DNA from 2 places in the Streptomyces sp. 142MFCol3.1 genome. Region 2 is predicted to be linked to the other one. Evidence: predicted binding sites of a transcription regulator. Region 2 holds the regulator's gene; the other holds the start of a gene.
What was found. Region 2 encodes HspR, which represses chaperone genes until heat shock. Its sites were predicted from a motif close to TTGAGNNNNNNNNNCTCAA; they were not measured.

Region 1: the regulator HspR is predicted to act here: its motif matches at 1,831-1,849, upstream of lon (endopeptidase La).

The regions. Positions count from the first base shown of each region.
Region 1 covers NZ_AUKV01000013.1:242,230-246,429, reverse strand. The annotation lists gene lon (endopeptidase La) at 1-1,808, opposite strand, end outside; gene H305_RS0121100 (spermidine synthase) at 2,679-3,356, shown strand; gene H305_RS0121095 (response regulator transcription factor) at 3,470-4,200, shown strand, end outside.
Region 2 covers NZ_AUKV01000002.1:272,137-276,336, reverse strand. The annotation lists gene grpE (nucleotide exchange factor GrpE) at 1-179, shown strand, start outside; gene dnaJ (molecular chaperone DnaJ) at 213-1,391, shown strand; gene H305_RS0103735 (heat shock protein transcriptional repressor HspR) at 1,397-1,843, shown strand; gene H305_RS0103730 (sugar ABC transporter substrate-binding protein) at 2,395-3,531, shown strand; gene H305_RS0103725 (hypothetical protein) at 3,656-4,147, shown strand; partial or broken gene H305_RS44350 (helix-turn-helix domain-containing protein) at 4,125-4,200, opposite strand, start outside.

The DNA of each region.
Region 1 (4,200 bases), on a different contig from region 2:
GCCGGGTCCTGAGCGGACTCGGGCACGTGGTGCGGCCGTCCGATGAGACCGCGCAGGTCCGCCTCGGTCACCGTGAAAGGCAGCTCGCGCTCACCCAGTTCGTGCTGGGCCGCGACCTTGCGCAGCAGTCGCGCGACGGCCCGCTCCATGTTGCGCACGCCCGCTTCCCGCGTGTACTCGCCGGCCAGCTTGCGCAGCGCACCCTCGTCGAGGGTGACCTCGTCCGGCTTGAGACCGGCCCGCTCCAGCTGGCGCGGGAGCAGGTGGTCCCTCGCGATGACGACCTTCTCGTCCTCGGTGTAGCCGTCGAGGCGGACCAGCTCCATACGGTCGAGCAGGGCCTCCGGGATGGCTTCGAGCACGTTGGCCGTGGCCAGGAACACCACGTCGCTGAGGTCGAGTTCGACCTCCAGGTAATGGTCGCGGAAGGTGTGGTTCTGTGCCGGGTCGAGCACTTCGAGCAGGGCCGCGGCCGGGTCGCCGCGGAAGTCCGACCCCACCTTGTCGATCTCGTCCAGCAGGACCACCGGGTTCATGGACCCGGCCTCCTTGATGGCACGGACGACACGGCCGGGCAGCGCTCCGACGTAGGTACGCCGGTGGCCGCGGATCTCCGCCTCGTCCCGGACGCCGCCGAGGGCGACGCGGACGAACTTGCGGCCCATCGCGTGGGCGACGGACTCGCCGAGCGAGGTCTTGCCGACGCCGGGCGGGCCGACGAGCGCGAGCACGGCACCGCCGCGACGTCCGCCGACCACTCCGAGACCGCGCTCGGAGCGCCGCTTGCGCACGGCGAGGTACTCGGTGATCCGCTCCTTCACGTCCTCCAGGCCGGCGTGCTCGGCGTCCAGCAGCGCCTTCGCGCCCTGGATGTCGTACTGGTCCTCGGTCCGCTCGTTCCACGGCAGTTCGAGGACGGTGTCGAGCCAGGTCCTGATCCAGCTGCCCTCGGGCGACTGGTCACTGGACCGCTCCAGCTTCTCGACCTCCTTGAGCGCGGCCTCACGGACGTTCTCCGGAAGATCGGCGGCCTCGACGCGGGCACGGTAGTCGTCGGACTCGTCCTCGGGGGACTCGCCCTTGAGGTCGCGCAGCTCCTTGCGCACGGCCTCCAGCTGGCGCCGCAGCAGGAACTCGCGCTGCTGCTTGTCGACGCCCTCCTGCACGTCCTTCGCGATGGACTCGGCGACATCCTGCTCGGCGAGGTGCTCGCGGAGCTGCTCGGTGGCCAGCTTCAGCCGGGCGACCGGGTCGGGGGTCTCCAGCAGCTCCACCTTCTGTTCGATGGACAGGAACGGGGAGTAACCGGAATTGTCGGCAAGGGCGGAAACATCGTCGATCTGCTGTACGCGGTCCACGACCTGCCAGGCGCCGCGCTTGCGCAGCCAGCTGGTGGCGAGGGCCTTGTATTCCTTGACCAGGTCGCCGACCCGGCCGGGCAGGGGCTCGGGCAAGGTCTCGTCGACCCGGGTGCCCTCCACCCACAGTGCGGCACCGGGGCCCGTCGTCCCCGCGCCGACCTTCACACGCCCGCGCCCGCGGATCAGCGCGCCCGGGTCGCCGTCGGCCAGGCGGCCGACCTGCTCGACGGTGCCGAGCACGCCGGTGCCCGCGTACGTCCCGTCGATGCGTGGAACCAGCAGCACCTGCGGCTTGCCGGGCGTCGATCGGGCGGCGGCCTGGGCGGCCTCCACCGCGGCGCGCACATCGGTGTCGTTCAGGTCCAGCGGAACCACCATTCCGGGCAGCACGACCTCGTCGTCGAGCGGCAGCACGGGCAAGGTGAGCGGTGTGGACGTCGAAGCCATGATCTCCCCTTCGGCAGTCAAGTTGAGCTACGCCGACTCAATGCTGGAGGCGCTTCGATTGTTCCCCGGGTTCCGTTCGCTGTGAGCGATCGCTCATTTCCGGGCCCGGTCCGGGGGCCCACCGACGGCGGTCGCCCCGGGGAATGCCTGGTGAAGCCGGTGGTCGGCGCCGGGCGGGGGCCATGGTCCACGATCGGGCGAGGGCCGTGGTCGGCGACGCCGGGCGACTCCGGTGCTCACGGTGCCGCCCGCGCCGCCCGCGCCGGGCCAGGGTGCGGGCGGAGATCCCCACGGCGAGGGCCATCGGTTGTCCCCACTCGGTCATGGGGGGGGCGATCAGGTCCGCGACCGGCATCGCGCCGAAGCCGGTCAGGAGCGGCAGGCACAACCGCGGGGACAGCGGTCCGGCGAGCGCGCCGACGTTCCTGGCGCCGCCGAAGCCGACGCCGCGGTCCAGGCGGTGCAGAGGGCTGGGGGCAGGTGGCCGACGAGGACCGCGAGGCCGACGGGCACCTCGGTGGCCGGCGTGGCGGCCGTGTGCCCGAGCAGGAAAACGCCGGGCCGTGCGCAGCCCGCCGGTCCGCGGCTCCAGCGCGGTGAGGACGACGGCACGTCCCGGGCGTTTCGTGCCGAGTCCGGCCCGCGCGGCCGTCTGCGCAGACCGTCGGACCGGGCCGCCCGTGACCCGCCGGGACACGTTCGGATGAATCCCCCGGCAGCCCCGGCGGGCCGCCGCACCGGAGGCGGCCGGCGACGGCGCCCCTCGTCGCGGGATCCCGTGGCGTCCGGCGCAGTTCGTCCCCCGCGGACACCACCCCGGACACGGAAAATTCGGATGCCCGTCCGGGCGGAAGTGCCAGGATGAGCGCCATGACCACCTCGTACGACACTCCTGTAGTCATCGACCGCAGCGAGGGCCCCTACGGCGAGGTCGTGCTGCGGCGACACGGTGCGCTGCTGCAGATCATCGCCAACGGGTGCTTCCTGATGGACACTTCCGACGGCCGCTCGGAGCGTCTGCTCGTCGACGCCGCGTACGACGCCCTGGACGGGCGCAGGGATCCGGACGTGCTCATCGGGGGTCTCGGCGTCGGGTTCTCGCTCGCACACGCCGCCGCCGATCCACGCTGGGGGCGTATCACCGTCGTCGAGCGCGAGCCCGCCGTCATCGGCTGGCACCGGGCAGGCCCACTGGGCGAGTTGTCCGCGGCGGCGCTCGCCGACCCGCGCACGGACATCGTCGAGGCCGATCTGCTCGCCTACGTCAATGAGACATCCGACACGTACGACGCGCTCTGCCTGGACATCGACAACGGACCCGACTGGACCGTCACCGAGAGCAACGAGGGGCTGTACGCGAACGCCGGACTGGCAAGCTGCGCAAGGGTGTTGAAGCCCGGCGGAGTGCTCGCTGTCTGGTCGGCCCAGCCCTCTCCGGAATTTGAAGGAACCTTGCGGAATGCCGGGTTCCAACGGGTGCGTACCGAAGAGATCCCGGTTGCCCGGGGCGTTCCGGACGTCGTGCATCTCGCGGTCAGGCCTGGATAGCCGCGGCACGGTGACTGCCCGTACTCTGCTTCCCTGACGCGGATCATTCAAGCGTCAAGCGCAGTCATGGGATCACCCCACGGATTCCGGAAAGCACACCTCAGGGGCGGGCGATGGAGCAGACACACACCTCCCAAAACGGCACGGCGGCGACTCCGGGCGCTCAGCGCCGGGTGCTGGTGGTCGAGGACGACCCGACGATCGTCGACGCCATCGCAGCCCGCCTGCGTGCCGAGGGATTCCTGGTGCAAACCGCGGGCGACGGCCCGGCCGCCGTCGACACCGCCGAGGCATGGCAGCCCGACCTGCTGATCCTCGACATCATGCTGCCCGGCTTCGACGGCCTGGAGGTCTGCCGCCGTGTGCAGGCCCAGCGCCCGGTTCCGGTGCTGATGCTCACCGCGCGCGACGACGAGACGGACATGCTGGTCGGGCTCGGCGTCGGCGCGGACGACTACATGACGAAGCCGTTCTCCATGCGTGAGCTGGCCGCCCGCGTGCACGTCCTGCTGCGGCGGGTCGAGCGCGCCGTGGTCGCGGCGTCGACGCCGCGCAGCGGCATCCTGCGGCTCGGCGAGCTGGAGATCGACCACGCCCAGCGGCGGGTTCGGGTCCGTTCCGAGGACGTGCACCTGACGCCCACCGAGTTCGACCTCCTGGTCTGCCTGGCGAACACCCCGCGCGCGGTACTCTCGCGCGAGCAGCTGCTCGCCGAGGTGTGGGACTGGGCGGACGCTTCCGGGACCCGCACCGTGGACAGCCACATCAAGGCCCTGCGCCGGAAGATCGGCGCCGAGCGGATCCGCACGGTCCACGGTGTCGGCTACGCGCTGGAGACCCCGAC
Region 2 (4,200 bases):
CGGAGACGACGTGCGTGGCGATTCTGCAGCCTGGGTATCGCATCGGCGAACGCACCATCCGCCCCGCGCGGGTGGCCGTCGCCGAACCCCAGCCGGGGGCCCAGACGGTCAAGGCGGAATCGTCGGAATCCGCGGAGACCGCCGACGACAAGGAGAACGGTGGCCCGGACGAGGGCTGACGTTGAACGCATGAGGAAGGAGGGACGTCGAGGATGAGCACCAAGGACTTCATCGAGAAGGACTTCTACAAGGTCCTCGGCGTCCCCAAGGACGCCACCGAGGCCGAGATCAAGAAGGCGTACCGGAAGCTCGCCCGCGAGTTCCACCCGGACGCCAACAAGGGCAACGCCAAGGCCGAGGAGCGCTTCAAGGAGATCTCCGAGGCCAACGACGTGCTCGGCGACCCCAAGAAGCGCAAGGAGTACGACGAGGCACGCGCCCTCTTCGGCAACGGCGGCTTCCGGCCGGGTCCCGGCGCCGGTGGCGGCTCCTTCAACTTCGACCTGGGCGACCTCTTCGGAGGCGGCGCCCAGGGCGGAGGCGCAGGGGGCTTCGGCGGCGGCATCGGCGACGTCTTCGGGGGCCTGTTCAACCGCGGTGGCACCACCACCGGCACCCGTACGCAGCCCCGGCGCGGCCAGGACATCGACACCGAGGTCACGCTGAGCTTCACGGAAGCCGTGGACGGCGCGACCGTACCGCTGCGCATGACCTCGCAGTCGCCCTGCAAGGCGTGCTCGGGCACCGGCGACAAGAACGGCACGCCGCGCGTGTGCCCGACCTGTGTCGGCACCGGCCAGGTCGCGCGGGGTTCGGGCGGCGGGTTCTCGCTCACCGACCCCTGCCCGGACTGCAAGGGCCGCGGCCTGATCGCGGAGCACGCCTGCCTGGTCTGCAACGGATCGGGGCGCGCCAAGTCCTCCCGGACCATGCAGGTCCGTATCCCGGCCGGAGTCAGTGACAGCCAGCGGATCCGGCTGCGCGGCAAGGGCGCTCCCGGCGAACGGGGTGGCCCGGCGGGTGACCTGTACGTCACCGTCCACGTCGACGCCCACCCGGTTTTCGGCCGCAAGGACGACAACCTCACCGTCACCGTCCCCGTCACCTTCGCGGAGGCGGCGCTCGGCGGAGAGGTCCGCGTCCCGACACTGGGCGGACCGCCGGTCACCCTCAAGCTGCCCCCGGGCACGCTCAACGGCCGCACCATGCGCGCCCGCGGCAAGGGTGCGGTCCGCAAGGACGGCACCCGGGGCGACCTCCTGGTGACCGTCGAGGTGTCGGTCCCCACCGACCTCTCGGGCAAGGCGCGTGACGCCCTGGAGGCGTATCGCGAGGCGACCGCGGACGAGGACCCGCGGGCGGAGCTGTTCCAGGCCGCGAAGGGAGCATGAAAGAGATGGACGGTCGTCGACGCAACCCGTACGAAATGACCGAGGAGACTCCGGTCTACGTCATCTCGGTGGCGGCCCAGCTCTCCGGACTGCACCCGCAGACGCTTCGCCAGTACGACCGCCTGGGCCTGGTCTCGCCCGACCGCACCGCGGGGCGGGGCCGGCGCTACTCGGCACGCGACATCGAACTGCTGCGCACCGTCCAGCAGTTGTCGCAGGACGAGGGCATCAACCTGGCCGGCATCAAGCGCATCATCGAACTGGAGAACCAGGTCGCCGCGCTCCAGTCCCGTGTCGCCGAGCTCCAGTCGGCCCTGGACGGCGCGGCCGTGGCGATGCAGCAGCGTGAGGCGGCCGTCCACGCCTCCTACCGCCGTGACCTGGTCCCCTATCAGGAGGTCCAGCAGACGAGCGCACTGGTGGTGTGGCGCCCGAAGCGCCAGCCCGAGTAGGACAAGCACCGCGAAGGGGCCCGGAGGTCGAACCTCCGGGCCCCTTCGCGTCGTTCCCTCCGGAGCGCGGCGGCGGTGCGGTGCCCGGTCGTCCGTCTTCTTCCGTGTGCCCGCGAATGCCGTCTTCGCAGATGAATGCCACTTGTAGGCTGGATACGGCAATTGAACGCGAAGGCGGCGTTTGCGTCCGCAGAAGTGAACGGGCCGACCGGTGTGGCGGGAGCAGGGGCGAAGAGGCCGCAGACGCCGTCCCTCTGGCCGGTTCCACGTGTTCCTGCGGGCGGTTGCGGACCGTCGCGGACGGGTGGATTTCCGGCCGATCAGCGCCCCTGACCACGGAAGTTGGCCGTGCGGACGTGGACGTCAGAAGGTGAAGCCGAGGGGATCGGTGGAAGAGAGGGCGTACCCTCTTCCCATCGTGTTCACTTGGGGAACACAGAACGCCGTTGCCATCTCGTTAAGTGGTTACTCCTTGACGCTGAGGTGATCGCCGCGTTGGCTTTCAGCCACCTGGGTCGCAATGCTGCAACCTCGCCCGGAAGGCACCTGATGTGAACACTCGTAACACCCGTCTGCGTCGTACCGTCATATCCCTGGCCTCGTCCGCCATGGCCGTCTCAGTCGCCGGCTGCGGCGTCGTGGACGGAATCGGCGGCGACGGAACCAAGGCCAGCCCTTCGAAGGGCGACGACATCACGGTGGGCCTGCTCCTCCCCGAGAAGGAGAACAGCCGTTACGAGAGGTTCGACTACCCGATCATCAAGGAGACGGTGGAGAAGCTCACCAGCCACAAGGGCACGGTCACCTACGCCAACGCCCAGCAGGACGCGGCCAAGCAGAACGACCAGCTCCAGCAGATGGTCGACGACAAGGTCGACGTGATCCTCGTGGACGCGGTGGACTCCAAGGCCATCGCCGCCGGTGTGAAGAAGGCCAAGGACGCGGGCATCCCCGTCATCGCCTACGACCGGCTGGCGCAGGGCCCCATCGACGCGTACATCTCCTTCGACAACGAACTCGTCGGCGAGGTCCAGGGCAAGGCCCTGCTCCAGGCGGTCCAGGACGAGAGCGGCAGCGCAACCTCGAAGAAGATCATCATGATGAACGGGTCCCCCACCGACCCGAACGCCGCGCAGTTCAAGGCGGGCGCCCTGTCCGAGCTCAAGGACAAGGTTGTCATCGCCAAGACGTACGACACCACCGACTGGGACCCGGTCAACGCCAAGGCGAACATGGAGAGGGCCATCTCGGCGGTCGGCCTCGACAACATCGCGGGTGTCTACTCGGCCAACGACGGCCTCGCGGGCGCTGTCATCGACGTCCTGAAGACCGCCGGCGTCAGCAAGGTCCCCCCGGTCACCGGCCAGGACGCAGAGCTCAACGCGGTGCAGCGCATCGTCAAGGGCGACCAGTACATGAGCGTCTACAAGTCGTACCCGCAGGAGGCCAGCGCCGCCGCGGAGATGGCCGTGGCGAAGGTCCAGGGCCGGTCGATCGAGTTCGACGCGCTCACCCGCGACAAGGTCGACAGCCCCACGAACAAGGGCATCCCGGCCCAGCTCGTGCCCGTCGTCGACCTCACCAGGGAGAACATCGACGACACGGTGATCCAGGACGGCATCTACACCGTCAAGCAGATCTGCACGGCCGCGTACAAGGCGGCGTGCAACTCCGCCGGCCTCAAGTAGGGCGACGGCTGAACCGATCCGGGCCCGTGGGTGTCTCACAGGGGGACCGCACGCCGTGGTGCCGTCGTGGACCCGGCGCCGTGCGGTCGTCCCGCCGTCGTCCCGCTGGAGGCACCCCGTGGCCATGATCGGCCTGTTCTGGATCACCGAGGAGAGCGTGTACCTCGGCGCCGAGCCCGAGGGGCACGCACGCGGTGTGCGGCTCACGGCCGAGGGGATCCAGGCCGTGGGCACGGACCAGCAGGCCTTCTGGCCGTGGCCGCAGGTGCGCGGTGTCGCCGTGCACTACGCCCCGGTGCGGTCCAGCACGCGCTGGCTGGTGAACAGCGTGGCCGACACGGTCATCGACCTGGCGACGGGCGGCGTCGACACCCCGCCCGCCTTCGAGGTCCACGTCCGCACGGACACGGAGACGGCCGAGCTGACCGTGTACGGCTCGGCCGTCGGCGGCTACGTCCAGTCCGAGTACGAGCTCTCCGTCGACCTGCTGGAGCGGCTCGTGGACGGCACGGTGGACGTGGACCGGCTGCTGGAGTGGGGACGCACGGACGGCGCCGGAGCGACGCCCTGGCGCCCCGCCCGCGAGGCCCTGCTCAGGAGCTGGGCCTCCGGGTGACCGCGGCCCGCCGGGCGTCCCGGCCACCGGCACCGGGCGTGCGGCCGAAGGCC